4 regions of the Sedimentibacter sp. B4 genome follow, and region 1 is predicted to be linked to each of the others. Evidence: riboswitches for the same ligand, from Rfam matches in the RefSeq annotation. Region 1 holds a riboswitch; each other region holds the start of a gene.
The links. A riboswitch is a leader RNA that binds a small molecule or an ion and turns the genes downstream of it on or off. The one in region 1 is predicted to bind cyclic di-GMP.
Positions count from the first base shown of each region.

Region 1 (4,218 bases):
AGCTTTTGACTTGGCAGCATTCAAGGCTTCTTTTTTCTTCTTACGCTTTCTTAAGACTATGCTCAATATGAAAATCAGCACCGATAAAACTGCCAGCGCTATTCCGCCGTAAATCAGTATCTCTCTCATAGTTATTGCATCTTCTCCATTTACTTCATCTGATATTGCAGGCTGAGCCGGAGCATCAGGATCATAAAAAAGCATGTTGTGAAGTGCTATGTCTTCTGTTGAAACACCTGCCGAGAAAGCTATGAGTTCCTTGACTTCAGTTAATTCCTCATCTCTTATGCTTGCCTTGTTAATTACAGCAGCAACAGTCAACTGCTCAATTTCCCCCGGATTATGCTCAATTTGTTCCTTCAGCTGGCTTACCAGGTAATTGATTGAGTTTGAATCTTTAAAATAAATGTTGTCGCCTTCTACTACTACTCCCGGATATGTGGGAACCTCAGCATTTGATTCTGTTCCTGATATTCCTCCAACAGTTTCACCGGGTCCTGTTATTTCTCTTTGATTTTGTGTGCTTCCCGGAACACCAAGTTTTGTTTCTTCATCTGGCAGGTACTGTAGCATCTCGCTTATTTTCTTATCAAAATTAATAGTGCATTTTGCAGATACTTTAATATTTTCTTCACCGTATATCTTTGCCAGGAACTCTGAAACATTTTTGATTGTTTCTCTTTCAAATTGCTTTTCAATTTCCAGTTTAAGCTTTATGGTGTTTGTTTGCTTAATTTCTCCACTTGCCACAAGACTGTTTCCATCATTATCAACAATGGCAACATTTTCTTCCTCCAGACCTTCAACACTTTTAACCACCAGCTGCATTATTCCATCTGTTTGAGAAGAGGATAATGACTTGCCGCTTTTAAGATTTACTTTTACTGAAGCGGAAGGTTTTGCAGTATTTGTTTCCCATGCGAAGTTTTTTTCCTCAGGTACGCTTATAGTAACAATTGCATCCTCAACACCATCAATTGTCATAATTGATGATTGAAGCCTTTCCTGAAGCTGAAATATTTCATATTGTCTTTTTTCATAATCTGTTGTCATGAAATCAATATTTTCAGTAAAAACATCGTAATTTGTTCCGCTTCTGGGGTGTCCTGACTGTGCAAGCTGCATTCTTAAGGTGCTTTCCTGCGCTTCTGGTATAAGAATGGTTCCGTCATTTTCATATTTGTAATCAACGTTGTTTTCCTGAAGCTGCTGCATTACTTCAGCAGTTTCTTCCTCGTCAATACCACTGAACAAAACAACATATTCCTTGTTGTTCAAAACAAGTGCAATAATTAAAGACGCCACAACTATGCCTGCAAATCCGCCAATTATAATTTTCCTGCTTTTGCTGCTTAATTTATCCCAAAAGTCTTTTATACTTTTGACGATGTTTTTGATTTGATCAGCCATTAATAACTCCTAAATATGTACGCTATATTATAAATTCATACGCATTATTTCATTGTAAGCATCTAATGTCTTGTTTCTAAGTTGTATCATAAGATCAAGAGATAATTCTGCTTTTTTTGTATTTATCATTAAATTGTGAACATCATCGCTTTCTCCTGTTGAAAGCTTGTATATGTCTTCGTCAACCTGCTTTTCAGCACTTATGTAATCATTTAATGCATTGTCAAAAATGGATTTGAAAAGACTGTTTCCTTTTTCAACTGTGTTTTCATTCTTGCTTAATTCATTAATCTGGTAAATTCCCTTAATTGGTTGTATCGGTTCTATAAACATTTTTTATCTCCCTATCTCCAAAGCCTTCACTGCCATTTGTTTTGTTGTGTTAAGAGCAGTTACATTTGCCTGATACGCTCTGTATGCTTCCATCATGTCCACTGTTTCCTTTAGAGAATCAACATTGGGCATTTTCACATATCCGTTCATATCGGCATCCGGATGTTCAGGGTCATAAACAAGCTTGAACTCGCTTTGATCTTCAACAATTTCCGTAACTTCCACTCCACCGGCTTCATAATCCTTAATATTTTTAACCATCATTTCCTTGAAACTGTTTTCAGAAGTAAGAACAACCATCTTTCTTCTGTAAGGTTCCCCGTTTTCTGTTCTTGTTGTATCAATGTTTGCAATATTTTCAGATATTACATCCATGCGGAATCTCTGAGCAGTAAGCCCTGATCCGCTGATATTAAGTGACTCCAAAAATGCCATAACTTTCCCCCTTATTTTTTGCCTTCTGAAATAACAGACTTAAGTTTAGAAAAATAAGAATTCATTTCAGTGACTGTATACATGTACTCAAGCTGCGTCTTTGCAAGCTGGAGATTTTCTTTTTCAAGATCCACATTGTTTCCATCTAGTCGCAATGATTGATCATTATTTTCTTCAATTATGATGTTGCTTGATTTTATTTGATTGTTTGCTTCTGAAGTTTTTTCAGTATTATTAAGATTTGATTTAAGAAGGCTTTCAAAGTCAACAAATTTGCTTTTATAGCCTGGTGTGGAAAAGTTAGCTATGTTTTCCATAGTGATTTGCTGTCTGAGCCAAAGCCCGTCAAGACTCTTATTCAATAGATTTAAACTTACATTGTTATCAAAATTCATCTTAATCTCCCCCGTTATCTTAAAAAAAGGCATAATAAAAAACATATAAAGTTTATATGTTTGCATGCGACAATAATAATTAAATTATAATTATAAAAAATAATTACATTTCATTATTATTGGCAGCTGGCAACCATAGAATAAATATCTTTAGGCCCTGTAGCTTTGTGTCGCTGCCTTTCGGCAGGTTTACCACTTATCAATTTTTTTACTAACAAAAATAATTATAATAGAAGATTCTGCAAATTGCAAGCATTTTCGACACACCGTATTTTGCATATTAATACTTTAATGTGCATATATAGTGCATGGAAAAAGTTTGTATATTTTTGCTTCTTTTTTTAACAATGCTGAATTATTCATGACTTTATAATTTTTGGCAATAAAAAAAGGCCTGCAAATTTTATATTTTTGCAAACCTTTGTATATTTAAAACTACATTTGTAATAAAAATTCAAAAAAGATGCAGAAAAAGTTAAGAAATTTTTAATATTTCTACTTTTTGTCTGTGTTTTTTAAACTTAACTTAATATTATTTAAGCTACTTTTACTTATTTGTTCCGAAGCGTTAATATTAAATTCACATGTTTCAGCCAGTTCTTTTCTTGTTATTTTAATGTCCTTGGGTGCATTGATTGCTATTTTAACCTTATCCTGAGAAATTTCAGAAATTATTATCTCAATGTCATCCCCGATCAGTATGGATTCCGATTCTTTTCTTTTTATTACTAACATATGGAATCCCCCTCTTGTAATATGTTGTATCTGAGAGGATAGGAATTCTGCAAAATAACTTGTTTAGCTTTTCTTGTTTTTGGGTTTAATGCAATCGGACTTTTTAAATTCACAACAGAGTCCTTAATTTCTTCTTTTATAATTGCAATAACCAAAAACCTTAATTCAGATTCACTGACTGTTTCTAAATCTTTCAAGTCTTCTTCATTAACTGAAGGATCAAAACCTGTGGCAACAGCATATGGATCAATCAACACAAAAGATAAATCATTATTTTCAAGAGACTGAAGATACATAACATCATCTTCCGGTGAGTCTTTCAATATGACATATTTCTTATATTCTTCAAAACCATACATTCCACATGTAAATGTGATTTCATCTTCTTCATTTACGGCAATATATCCAAAATCTCTAGTTTTTATATTCATTTTTTACCTCATGCTCTTGTGTCTATCGCCTTATTATAAGGATTCGAACTTGGTGGAACAAAAATTGGGGTGCCAACATAATTTATTTCTACCCTTGGATATTCGTTTATTATGAACTCTATACTTCCCGGAATGAAGTTTATTTGCGGTCTTTCTACATTCCAGTCAAAATTAAGTTTATCCATTTCAAAATTAATTGAAAGTTCTCCAGGTTCCCATGAAATATCAGGTCCGGTGCTCGGAGCAAATCCAATATTAAAATCAACATCGCTGAAAAATCTTCTCATGGCAATTTCAGGAATTGGATTATCCATGAAATTTATATCAAGCATTAAGTTTCCTTCTTCAGCATATCTGGCCGTAGCCTTGTATGCTGCCTGTATACCTTCTTGTGCGAAGTCTTCTACAGAACGCATTGCACTTTTTATTCCTGCTGAATACCTTGCTTCAACAGTGTCAATATTAAGCCTTGTGGGCTT
Region 1 is NZ_CANG01000937.1:55,693-59,910, forward strand. Features, by position in the region: gene fliF (flagellar basal-body MS-ring/collar protein FliF) at 1-1,410, opposite strand, end outside; gene fliE (flagellar hook-basal body complex protein FliE) at 1,438-1,743, opposite strand; gene flgC (flagellar basal body rod protein FlgC) at 1,747-2,178, opposite strand; gene flgB (flagellar basal body rod protein FlgB) at 2,190-2,573, opposite strand; cyclic di-GMP riboswitch class I at 2,692-2,777, opposite strand; gene BN358_RS17040 (carbon storage regulator) at 3,069-3,308, opposite strand; gene fliW (flagellar assembly protein FliW) at 3,302-3,739, opposite strand; gene BN358_RS17050 (DUF6470 family protein) at 3,748-4,218, opposite strand, start outside.

Region 2 (4,218 bases), on a different contig from region 1:
TTGAAGTGCTTGATGAAAACATAATAATGCTTGAAAACATGGAGCTTGAGGACTGCATATTCAGAGCAAACCACGTTTCAAACCATGTTAACCAGGCAGGAATACTCAACAAGGACAAGGAAGAGCTGGTTAAAAGACTAAAAAGACTCCGTGAAAGCGGTAATTTCATACCGCTTGAATATGATACACTGTAACATTTAATGAGTCTGATTTCCAGCTTAGGTTGATGATAACATCAGGGTTAATCAATAATTTGAGCTGGAATTTCCGGCTTTTATTGTGCTTAAATAGGAATTCTGTAAAATTTCGCCGGAATAATTACAATGAACTAAGAAATAATAATTCAGGGACTATTATGAAAAGGAGAAAAATATGAATAACCCAAAACCAGATGACAGAAGAGACAATGTTGACAGAATTCAAAACATGATAGACAACACAATAGTCAACTACAGAGAAACAAAAGATCTTATGAAAAAAGTTGACAACGAAAAAGAAAGACAGGATTTGGCTGATAAAAATATGAGAAGAGAACAATCTCTCAAAAATATGAAAGAAGAAATAAGGGATGAAGCAATAGACAAGAAAAACGGATATAAATAATCTCTTTCGGGCGGACACGAGGTCCGCCCCTATCATCCCCTACAATCATTTGTTTACAACATTGACGGGATTTCCTTCAATGAACTTTTGAATATTTTCTATAGTATAATCCATAAGTCTTTTTCTTGCTTCAATTGGAGCCCATGCAATATGTGGTGTTATAATTATGTTTTTAGCAGATAGAAGCGGATTGTCAGTTCTTATGGGTTCTGTTGAAACAACATCACATGCTGCGTAGGCAACCTTTCCGCTGTTAAGTGCATCTCTTAAATCTTCTTCCACAATAAGCGGTCCTCTTGAATCGTTTATTATAATGACACCATCCTTCATTTTGGCAATATTATTTTTGTTTATTATTCCACTTGTTGAAGGCGTCAAAGGGCAGTGTAGTACAACGACGTCTGAATTTTCCATGAGCTCATCAATATCAACATACCTGCATGTATCGCTTTCAAGAGCTGGGTTAGGATGACTAGCATTTGCAAGAACTTTCATTCCCATAGCCTGGGCGATTTGTCCGGTTTTCTGCCCAATTTTTCCATAGCCTATTATTCCCATTGTCTTTCCCTCAAGCTCGATGAGAGGATAGTTCCAGTATGTCCAGTCCTTGCATTCTGCCCAGTCTCCGTTTTTTACGGACCTTGAATGTTCCCCTATGTGGTGGCAGATTTCTAAAAGAAGTGCAATGGTAAACTGTCCAACAGAAGCAGTACCGTATGTGGGAATGTTTGAAACCACAATGTTTCTTTCCTTTGCGTAAGCTGTTTCAACTATGTTGTAACCAGTTGCAAGAACACTTATGAATTTAAGATTTTTGCATTGTTCCATATCTTTTTTTGAAATAGGTGATTTGTTTGTAAGAACTATGTCTGCATCTTTGATTCTTTCAACAGTGAGCTCAGCAGGAGTTCTGTCATAAATTTCAACATCGCCAAGATTTTTTAGTTTATCCCATGACAAGTCTCCGGGGTTTAAAGTATATCCATCTAAAATTACTATTTTCATATTATCTCCAGGTAATCTGCTGTGCAGTAGTATTGATATTTCATTAAGGAAATTTTATCAGATATTTATTCCATGTGCAATTGATTTTACAGGAAAGAATTATTTTGATTGACAAAATTTATATATAGGAATATAATTTTACCATGGAATAAATTAGCGAACTGATAAAGGCAAACCCGGTGAAAGCCGGGGACGCAAAGCCACGGGCCTTAAGGTACATACCAAGGCAGCCGGGTTACCAAAATTGTTAATACATATAAAAGTATTGGCTCTGTTTGGCGACCCATTCAGAGCTTTTTTTGTCCAAAAATTACCCTGTGGGAAAAAGGAGATCTAGATTAAATGAAAAGCATTAACAAAATTGCATTGATTTTGGCACTTCTAATGACATTAGTTTTTCCAACTGTAGCTTTTGGGGAAGATCTTGATGGTGAAACAAACAACACAACAGATGAAACTCAGGTAAGTTCTGAGGTTGATCAAGACGCAGATGTTGAAACTGATGAAGACATCGAAGATGAAGAAGAAGTAGTTGAAGAAGGAAACGGTAAGGGCAAGGGAAACAGCAAAGTATGGAAAGAGGCAAAAGCGGCTGTTGAAGCTGAAAAGGACGAAATTGAGGCACTAAAAGACGGAATCGAAGATGAACTCGAAGCACTTGATACAAGCCTTGAAGCAGCCGAAGCACTTGGGGACGAAGCAGCAATTGCAGAAATTAAGTTGCAGCTTGAAGCAAAAAAATTAGAAATGAACGAATATAAAGTTCAAATGAAGGTAAAAATACAAGAAATGCAGGAAATAGTGAGAAACAAATATACTCAAGAAGAGCTTGAGGCCTTAAAAGAAGTTTCTTTAAGATTTGACAGCATTGAGAATGTTGATGTCATTTCTGTAGAAAATGTTTTGTTCAAAAAAGGTAATGCTAAATTTGACACACCTCCTGTAATTAAAGAAGGAAGAACATTGATTCCTGTGAGAGCTGTATCAGAAGCCTTGGGAGCAAAAGTAGAGTATGATGACGTAGAAAAAATTGTCACCATAACAAAAGACGGAAAAGTAATTGTATTTTCTCTGGCTGAAGGAACAGTTACAGTAAATGAAGAAACAGTTGAAATAGACGTTCCGGCTGAAATAATGAACAACAGAACAATGGTTCCTCTAAGATTCATTGCTGAACAATTAGAACTTTCAGTTGTATGGGACCAGGAAACTCAAACAATCAATATTGATTAATACTCCTCCTCTTAAGGGCTGCTGCATAATGCAACAGTCCTTTGCTTTGTAAATTTTACTGACAGAATAAAAAAGGCACTACTAAATAAGCTGTGCCTTTTGGATTCATTAGTTCAGTTTAACTGGCTTCTCCGGGATTTTCTTTGCCAAAATTTTCAGACTGTGCAATAAGCATTCCTAAAAGCATCAAGGCACATCCTAAGTAACCTCTTGGAGACATCCTTTCAGCAAGAAGTACTATTCCTCCTATGGCTGCAAACACTGACTCCATGCTAAGAGCAATAGCTGCATGTGACGGTTTTGCATATTTTTGTCCCACTGCCTGCAAAGTGTACGCTACTCCTGCTGACATAATGCCGCCGTAAAGAATTGGCACAAGAGCACTTGAAATTCCTGCAGCATTGACATCTTCTGTTATAAATGCAGTAATCATGCTTAATACTGCACATGTGGCGAATTGAATGCTTGAAAGTTTTATGGCATCGACATTTTTAACAAATCTGTCAATCAGAAGTATGTGGCATGCCCAGAATACGGCTCCTATAATTTCTAAAAAATCTCCAAACTCAATTGTAAAGCTTTCATTGATGCTTAAAAAATAAAGTCCTATAGCTGCAGTTAAAGCACCAATCCATGTCTTCATGTGAGTTTTTTGCTTGAACAATATTCCTATTATTGGTACAAGGACTATGTAAAGGCTTGTTATGAATCCGGCCTTGCCGGCTGTGGTGTAAATGAGTCCTATTTGCTGCAAGGAAGCTGCAATGAACAATACACTTCCTGCTATTAACCCTGATTTCACCGTTGTTTTTAAGTCTGCTTCTTCCTTTTGTTGTTCTTTGTTTTTCCTGTTGAAAAAATATATTACAGGCAGCAAAGATATGCTTCCTAAGGCAAATCTCACACCATTGAATGTAAAGGCGCCGACGTGCTGCATTCCCACTCTTTGTGCAACAAATGCAAATCCCCATATTGCTGCTGTCAAGAGCAGTATAAATACTGATTTCACTTCTTTTGTCTTCATAAATATTCTCCCTGCTATATAATATAAAACAATTCTATATAAACATATTAACATGAAGAGGATTAAAATACCAGCCTATTTTAATATGAACGTGCTGCGGCAATTTCGGTTGTTCTTTAAATATGGTCGTGATATAATTACAAAAAAATGCAAAGGTGTGATAAAAATTAAGAAGATATTGGTTGTAAGCGAAGGAAGAAATACCGGTCTTAGAATACTTAATCAGCTTAACCAGCTTTTGGGAAAATATGTAAGGGTAGAAAACATGTTGATTTCTGAGATGAAATCCAAGAAGGCAGATGCTGATTTAATTTTATTTACAAGTGCACATTTTTTAATAAGAGCTTCAAGAT
Region 2 is NZ_CANG01000036.1:27,468-31,685, reverse strand. Features, by position in the region: gene BN358_RS06675 (radical SAM protein) at 1-194, shown strand, start outside; gene tlp (small acid-soluble spore protein Tlp) at 373-603, shown strand; gene BN358_RS06665 (D-2-hydroxyacid dehydrogenase) at 649-1,608, opposite strand; cyclic di-GMP riboswitch class I at 1,768-1,851, shown strand; gene BN358_RS22270 (stalk domain-containing protein) at 1,951-2,841, shown strand; gene BN358_RS06655 (DMT family transporter) at 2,960-3,865, opposite strand; gene BN358_RS06650 (sigma-54-dependent Fis family transcriptional regulator) at 4,023-4,218, shown strand, end outside.
Region 2: another riboswitch for cyclic di-GMP. It lies ahead of BN358_RS22270 (stalk domain-containing protein); the one in region 1 lies ahead of flgB (flagellar basal body rod protein FlgB).

Region 3 (4,218 bases), on a different contig from region 1:
TGTTTACATGGGATTAATGGCACTGCAGATAATATTGTTGAGAAAAGATTATAAAGTAAGAAACTTGTTGCAGATTGTTCCGACTTTTATTCTTGGCACTTTCATAACATATACCAGCACAAAATATTTGTTGTTTTGGTTGCCAGCTCCTGGCAATTACGTAATGCAACTTGTATATTTGGCAATAAGTATAGTGGTTATCGGTATCGGTGTTTCCGGATTCCTTATTCCAAACATCATGCCTCTTCCGGCAGAAGGTCTTTGCGCTGCTATTGTGCAGGTGAGCAAGGATAAAATAAAGTTTGGTAATGCTAAGGTTGGAGTTGACACAGGCATGGTTTTAATATCAGCACTTTTGTCTCTTGTATTTTTAGGGTCATTGAAGACAGTAAGAGAAGGAACAATTTTAGCTGCATTGCTTGTTGGAAAAGTTGTCGGTTTTATTATGAAAAACTATAAACCGAGAATCGTTGAATGGTTAGACAAAGGTGAGGTAGAAGAAGAGAACAAAGCTGTTTAAGTTGCTTGTATAGTTTGTAAGTTTGAATTATAATAAATTATTATAATTCAAACTTATATTGGAGGTATTTTATGTTAATTGAAAACTCTCACATATATACTTACATTAAAGAATGTTTAGATAATATTCCTGTTTTGACTTTGAAAAAGGGAACATGTTTTTCAAGGGCAGAAAATATAGATAATCAAATTTATTATATTCTAGAGGGTACAGTTAAAATAGAAAGTTATTCTGACTTGGGCAAAAAAGTACTTTTAGATGTCATTTCAGAAAATGAGTTTGCCGGACAGATCAGTTATTTTAGAAAGCATAATTTTTATGGCAATAATATTGCCGTGACTGATGTTGTACTGCTGTGCCTGAATACTGATATGATGAACGTGTTAATGAAAAATTCAGAATTTTCTACTTTCTTTTATTTTAAGACCAGCAGCAGGGTTTATGTAATGTATAAAAAAATGCTCATGAGCAATTTGTTTTCTCAGTGCGAGCTTGTATCCTACTATGTCCTGGAGAATTCATGCAATTGCAAATTTATCTATAAAAGCATTTATGACATATGTGACAACTTGAATATTAGCAGAAGAAGTTTATATAACATCTTAAATAAGTTTGAATCTGAAGGCATTATTGAAAAATTAGATAATGGTCCATATAAGATTATAAATGAAAAATACTTGAAGGATAAATCTGATAGAGTTAAAAGGTTTTCAGAAAACAACTATTAGTAATGGATGTAAAACAGTTGCTTTTATATTAATGTGGTTCAAAAAATGTTTTTAATTAGTTATGATTAATACCGGACTGTCAAATTACTCATTGTGGATTGGCAGTCTTGTTTATTAATTTAGGTAAAAGCATAAATTATAGGGAGGATAAAATGGAGGTCGCTTTACAATTAAATTGTTCGAATATTGATTTTAATAATGTTTGTGAAATTTTAAAACGAGTTGGCATGGGGTATTTTGATGGTGAGGTTCATAAAAAAGCATTTGAGAACAGCCACAGTGTTGTGTTTGCTTTCCATGAGGAACAAATGATAGGGTTTGGTCGGGCTATTTCAGACGGAGCTTATGAAGCTGCAGTTTATGATATAGCGGTAGTACCTGAATATCAGGGGAATGGTGTAGGTAAATTAATTATGGAGAGCATCATACAACGTCTTTCTCATTGTAACATAATACTATTTGCATCTCCAGGAAAAGAACCGTTTTATCAAAAGTTAAATTTCAGGAAATTGAAAACAGGAATGGCAATATTCGGTAAAGAAGAGCAAATGCATTCAGCAGGATTTACTGAATAATGTTGACTTTATATTCATCTAAGCTTAATATATAAGAACAATGTGAAAGTAATAAAAACAAAATTGAAAAGGCAAAACCATTGAAAAGTGGTGACGCAAAGCCGTGAGTCTAAAGCTTAATGCCATGATTGTCAGGTTGCCAAATTAGTAATGCTATTTTTATAGTTTTATTTTTTATAGGCAACAATGTTGCCTATTTTTTTATTATATTGGAAAATGCTGTGCAATTATACATAAAACCTTGTAAGTATTGTTACGTACTGCCGTTAAGGAGTTACAGTGAGGGGACACAATTTCTTTGTGGTAGTGGCGCAGCAAAATTTTGTGCGTTGAAGATATCTTTACACTTTTCAGTTGATTTATTATTTGCACAAATTCAATGAGATGAGATAATAGGAGGTAAAATTATAGTATAAGGATTCCATATGACCCAAAAGATATAAAAGTCTAAAATTGAATAACAAAAGTGAAGCAAGTATGCTAACGGAATTGGGAAATCTGTTTATAGTACGTAAATTATTTCTACAGGAAAATGTGAAAGAAATTTATGAGCTAGCTAAATTAAATCAACTTAGGAGAGTTTACATGAAGCTTAAAATTAGAAAAGATTTGTCAATTAGAGGAAGACTGCTGCTTGGGTTCGGCATAATAACTGTAATTCTTGCATTTATTGGTTTGCTTTCAATTTCTGCACTGGGAAATATAGATGAAAGTACAACTATTATTGCTGAAAACAGTCTGCCCAGCGTAATGTATTCAAGTGAAATGAACACAGCCGTTTCAGATTTCAGAATATATGAATTAGGTCATGTTTTATCGGAAGAAAAATCTGAACTTGCTCAATATGAAGAAAAAATGAATTCAAAGAACATTGAAATAAATAATTATATTGATTTGTACAACGGTTTAATCAGCAATGACACAGACAGGGCACTTTTAGAATCTATAAAATCAAAATGGAATGAATATTTGAAAATAAATGAAGAGATTGTTGCATTAAGCAATGGTCAAAAGTCAGAAGAAGCTGAAGTACTGGCAAAAGGAAACTCAAGAGTAGTATTTGACGAAGTATCAGCTATGTTGGTTGAATTGGCAGAATTTAATCAGCAAAATGCAGATTTGGAAAATCAGAATGCTGATAAACTTTATTCGTTTACAAGCACTATTTTAATAATAGTAGTTATAATTTCTATTATTATCAGTATAGTATTAAGCCTTGCAATTACTAAAGGTATAGTAAATCCAATAAACAATCTTGTTGAAGTTTCAGATGAATTGGCAATTGGAAATGTAAATGTAAATGTTAGTACAAATTCAAATGATGAAATAGGAAGACTCATGAAAGCCTTTGAAAGGATGATTGAAAACATCCGTTCTCAAGCTTTGACAGCGCAAAGCATTGCAGAGGGAGATTTGACTATAAATGTGGAAGCCAGATCGGATAAAGATATACTTGGAATTAAGCTTGCTGAAATGGTTGCAAATAACAATGCTATTCTATCAAACATCAGTGTTGCTTCTGAAGAAGTGGCAGCTGGTGCAAGCCAGATATCTGAATCAAGCATTATGCTGTCACAGGGAGCAACAGAACAAGCAAGCTCCATAGAAGAATTGACAGCATCTCTAGAAGAAATTTCTGCTCAGACGTCTATGAGTGCTAAAAATGCCAATAAAGCAAATGAATTTGCAGAAAAAGCTAAATTTACTGCAGAAAGCGGCAATCAGCAAATGAAGGAAATGCTTAATGCCATGGATGAAATTAATAGTTCATCAACAAATATATCAAAAATTATAAAGGTGATTGATGACATAGCTTTCCAAACAAATATACTTGCTCTTAATGCGGCTGTAGAAGCTGCACGAGCTGGACAGCATGGCAAGGGGTTTGCGGTGGTTGCAGAGGAAGTAAGAAATCTTGCTGCACGATCTGCCAGTGCCGCTAAAGAAACAACGGAAATGATCGAAAATTCCATTAAAAAATCACAGGTTGGAACTAATATAGCACAAAATACAGCAAAAGCCCTGGATGAAATTGTTGAAGAGGTTGAAAAAGTAGCAAATTTAGTTAATGATATAGCAACATCATCAAACGAACAAGCAGCAGGTCTTGAGCAAATTAATATTGGTATTATGCAGGTGTCACAGGTTGTACAGGCAAATTCAGCAACATCTGAAGAAGGTGCTGCTGCAAGCGAAGAGCTGACAAGTCAGGCACAAATGTTAAAAGAGATGGTAGGAAAGTACAAACTTAAAAAGTAAAAACAAAAAGATTTGCGATGAACGCAAATCTTTTTTCATATGAAGTGTTTCATAGACTCAATGTCTTTTATGTAAATGTAATTTGAATTATATTCCACCAGGCCATCATTTCTCATTTTGTTGAGTTCTCTTGAAA
Region 3 is NZ_CANG01000903.1:49,816-54,033, reverse strand. Features, by position in the region: gene BN358_RS14085 (YitT family protein) at 1-520, shown strand, start outside; gene BN358_RS14080 (Crp/Fnr family transcriptional regulator) at 592-1,248, shown strand; gene BN358_RS14075 (GNAT family N-acetyltransferase) at 1,401-1,823, shown strand; cyclic di-GMP riboswitch class I at 1,884-1,967, shown strand; gene BN358_RS14070 (methyl-accepting chemotaxis protein) at 2,409-4,082, shown strand; gene BN358_RS14065 (Crp/Fnr family transcriptional regulator) at 4,118-4,218, opposite strand, start outside.
Region 3: another riboswitch for cyclic di-GMP. It lies ahead of BN358_RS14070 (methyl-accepting chemotaxis protein); the one in region 1 lies ahead of flgB (flagellar basal body rod protein FlgB).

Region 4 (4,218 bases), on a different contig from region 1:
ATGTCTGTTTCGCCTTTCATGGCATTTGTATTTACACTGTCACATGTCTGACACACCCAGTCTTCTCCATCATAAATAAAATAAGTGAACTTTCCGCATACTGTGCAATAAGCTTCCATATTGCTGTCCATTTCAATTCCTCCTTCCGAGATATTTAATGAATCTTATATTTGAAATAATGTACTATTTTATTTTTACCCATCATTGGAAATTTAAACCTTGAAATAATAAAATTTCTCATTCAATATTATATTATACATATAAAAAGTTGCTCCGCAACTCCGCTAGGGGGACCTATGTCCCCCTTCGGCGTAAAAATGTATACGCGTTTTTGACTCCGCACCCCCCTTAAGGTTAAGGACGTCCCGTCCTTTGCAATCCTCGTTTTTATATAATAGGAAAGAGAACTTTCCTTATTATATAAAAATTGCCTGCATAATGTGCAGGCAGTTTTCTATTCAATTGTTGTTTCTATGATTACTGCATTTTGAACAGCGTCCCACATAACTTCAAAATCCAATGTTCCAGCGATATCACGAAGTTTAAAGTAGTTGTTACCGTCAATATTGTAAGCAGTTAGAGTGACTTTTTCTCCGTTCAAATAAACTTCAGAACTTGATTTAACAGCACCCTTACTTCTTTTTTCATTAGATGAAGCAAGCTCCAGACCAACTGGACTGTATTTTTTATTTTTCACAATATTTATTGCATTTTTGCTGTTGTCCCACTCAACATTGAAGCTTTTTTTGCTTCCATCGAGAATCTTTGCAATGTCCCTAAGCTTGAAGTAATTGCTGTTATCAATGTTGTAAGCTTCAATATTTACATCATTTCCATCAAGTAATACCTTTGATGATGTTGGCACTGCAGTGATACCTGTAATTTTTTCCTCAACAAACGCAAGTCCGTTGTTTATTTTTCTTCCGGAAGTTGAAACATTTGATGCAGGATGGTAAAGAGCAACTGAACCACCTCCATCAAGGCACATGGCGTTTACAAATCCCATTTGCTTCAAAGTTTCTGCTGCATTCTTCACTGTAGCCGATCCCATGTTGCCAATTGTTATGGTACCGTCGGATTTTGTTCCTATAAATGACCTTGCTGCACTGTTTGTGTTGATTTTCGCTTCAAAAAATCCTTCTGCAGGGCCATCGGCAGTAATGTTTCCGTTGATAATTAAGCTTGGACCTGCACCAAGTGCGCTTACAACATCATTCCAGTCTTCAGCATTTGTAAATGTTGTTTTTATGATTACCTTGTAATAAACTTCATCTCCTGTCTTAAAACGCTCATCAAGCAAATAAACAACTGATTGATTATATACTACAGCAAATCCGCCACTTGGAACTATAAAATCTGTAGTGGAAATTTCAGTAACCTTTCCGTTTTTTACTATTGCTGCTTTGGCTCCTGGTTGAAGATTGACTGTTGAACCATATTCAGGAGTAAAAATTGTTATTGCATCTGCTTCAGTGCTTGGATGATTTATTCTCCACGGTATTGACCTGAATTTACCGTTTATGTATACTTCAAAATCAAAGGAAAGCCTGTCTATGATTAATTTGCCTCCTGAAGAAATTCCTGCAACAGATCCGCCATTGCTAATGTGAATTATTTTTCCATTTTTGATTATTGTTCCCCATGGAACAGGAGTTCCATTGTAAGCTTCAAAATAAGTTCCGTTTATTGCAGCAAAAGCTCCTGAGCTTTTTGCCATGTTTGCAAGAGAATCAGAACTATTCATCTGGTTTTCTGCATTTAACACTACTGTCTTTATGTTTGAATTCATTTGTATATTAATATAATTAATGTTTATTCCATTTATGTTAGTGCTTCGGTACGAACTTGTTGCAGCAAAAGTTGGATTGTTGCATAATAGTACACCGGCTAATGTTAAACATAACACATGTTTGAAAAATTTCATATTTATCTCCTTATTCTTTATTTCTCCAATTTTTATAGTTACCTGACTTAATTCTCGCATCAGTAGGCTTTTCAGCATCTTTTGGTATTGCCCAGTCTCTTCCGAATTTTACTGCTCCGTCAATTCTTTTATTTGCACATAATAATTGAACTCTTCTTGGAGAAACACCCCACGAATCTGCTGCATCCTTTATTGTTATGAAGTCCATTTTTCACCTCAAAAAAAATAGCATTGCCATTCAATAGCAATGCAAACTGCAGCTGGCTGCCATTTTAAAGGCCCTTTAGCTTTGCGTCACAGACTTTCGCCTGTTTTGCCAATATGAATTTGTCATAATTATAGTCTTCTTGGCGAACGTTGTCAATACAATTTGTAAATAAAAGGAAAATTTTCTAAAATTATAAAGATTACAATTGTCACTATTAGTCAAATTATCAAACAACTGCTCATTATATTTATGTCTTTAATTGCAATAATAACTATGAAACTTTTAATAGTTTCATGTAGTAATTATTTGTTTTACCAGCTTAATATTAAGTGAGGAGAATATGTATGAAAAAAGTATCGGCATTTGCTTTAACTTTAGTTCTTGCATTGACACCAGTGCAGGCACTTGCATTTTCAAACTTTAACTGGAACGATTTTGACCCGAATAATTTCAACCTAGACAATTTCTACAATTTCAACACCACTGAACCTTCAGCTAATCCAACGGCAGATCCTTCAGTTGTTCCTTCAAGTTCTTCTTCTTATGAAAAAAGAGTAGCGGATCTTGTGAATGTTGAAAGGCAAAAAAACGGTTTGCCTGCACTCAGTTTCAATACAAAAATATCTGACGTGGCAAGATTAAAATCGAAGGATATGGCAGACAACAATTATTTTGCACACCAGTCTCCCACTTACGGGATGGCCGGAGATATGTTGTTAAAATATGGCGTAACTTATTCTGCATGGGGTGAAAATATAGCATCAGGGCAAGACACTCCTGAAGAAGTTGTTTCTCAGTGGATGGGTTCACCTTCACACAGAGCAAATATACTTTCACCTGAATTTATTTATATAGGTGTAGGATACTGGACAGACGCAAGCGGAAAAACGTTTTGGACTCAAATGTTTACCGGAGATGACAAATAATTGCTAACAGATATAATAAAAACTGCGCCAACAGCGCAGTTTTTATTTATTTTATTATAAAGGCATTATTTGCTTTTTAAATTCGTTGTTTACAACCTGAGCCAATGAAGTATATATTGCTGATGATCCGCAGAAAATTCCAACCCATCCTGCAGCAATTTTAATGCTGTGAATTCCTGTAAAATCTCCTATTGATAACATTAAAAACAGTATTGCAAGTGATAAGAATACAATTTGTGTGGCGCGGTTGTGCTTCAAAGTTCCAATAAACATAAATGCTGTAAATATACCCCAAAGCAGCAAGTAAAATCCCATACTTTTTTCATCGGCTGCTTTTATTCCTTCAAAAGGGTTAATCCAAATAAATATAAGCGACCACCAAAAAAATCCGTAAGCTGTAAATGCTGTAGCTCCAAAGGTGTTGTTCTTCAAAAATTCCATTATTCCTGCAATGATTTGAGCTGCTCCGCCCAATGCAAATCCCATTGCTACTATTACTACTGAAAGCGGAATAATATCTGCATTGTGAAGATTGAGAAGCACAGTTGTCAATCCAAATCCTAAAAGGCCTAATGGAGACGGGTTGGCAATTGCCATTTGATTCTCTTTGTTCATGTTTCCTCCAATAAATTTTTATTAATTATTTTAAAATCGTTAGTATGTTAACATACAGAATAGATTTATGCAAGAAATAAATATTCACTTATATAACATTTTTTGCAACTAGCTGGAGAAAACAATTATTGGTAATTCGTCCAAGGAACTTTCATATATTAATTTCAAAATTAAAGTTTTATTTCAACAAAGTTCATTGCAGTTATGCTGTCTTCTTTTACATCACAATCAAGAGCAATTATGTTGACACCTTTTTGTCTTGCTTTAATGAGAGTATCAGCAAATTCCTTGTGTGTTTTAACATTTGAGGTAAAATATTTCACATCCTTCATTTGGACAATGAAAAAAACATAAGCTTCATATCCTTCATCAATGCAGGAGGACAGCTCGTTCAAGTGCTTCAGCCCTCTTTCAGTGGGAGCATCCGGAAACATTACTATTCCGTCCTCTTCCAGTGTTACTCCCTTCACTTCAACGAATATTTTTTTATCATCAGCTTCCAGATAAAAATCAAATCTGGAATTTTTGTATTTCTGTTCTGCTTT
Region 4 is NZ_CANG01000906.1:98,779-102,996, forward strand. Features, by position in the region: gene BN358_RS27120 (hypothetical protein) at 1-131, opposite strand, end outside; gene BN358_RS14810 (phosphodiester glycosidase family protein) at 455-1,924, opposite strand; gene BN358_RS14815 (helix-turn-helix domain-containing protein) at 1,935-2,132, opposite strand; cyclic di-GMP riboswitch class I at 2,177-2,252, opposite strand; gene BN358_RS14820 (CAP domain-containing protein) at 2,477-3,058, shown strand; gene BN358_RS14825 (GPR1/FUN34/YaaH family transporter) at 3,113-3,673, opposite strand; gene sfsA (DNA/RNA nuclease SfsA) at 3,844-4,218, opposite strand, start outside.
Region 4: another riboswitch for cyclic di-GMP. It lies ahead of BN358_RS14815 (helix-turn-helix domain-containing protein); the one in region 1 lies ahead of flgB (flagellar basal body rod protein FlgB).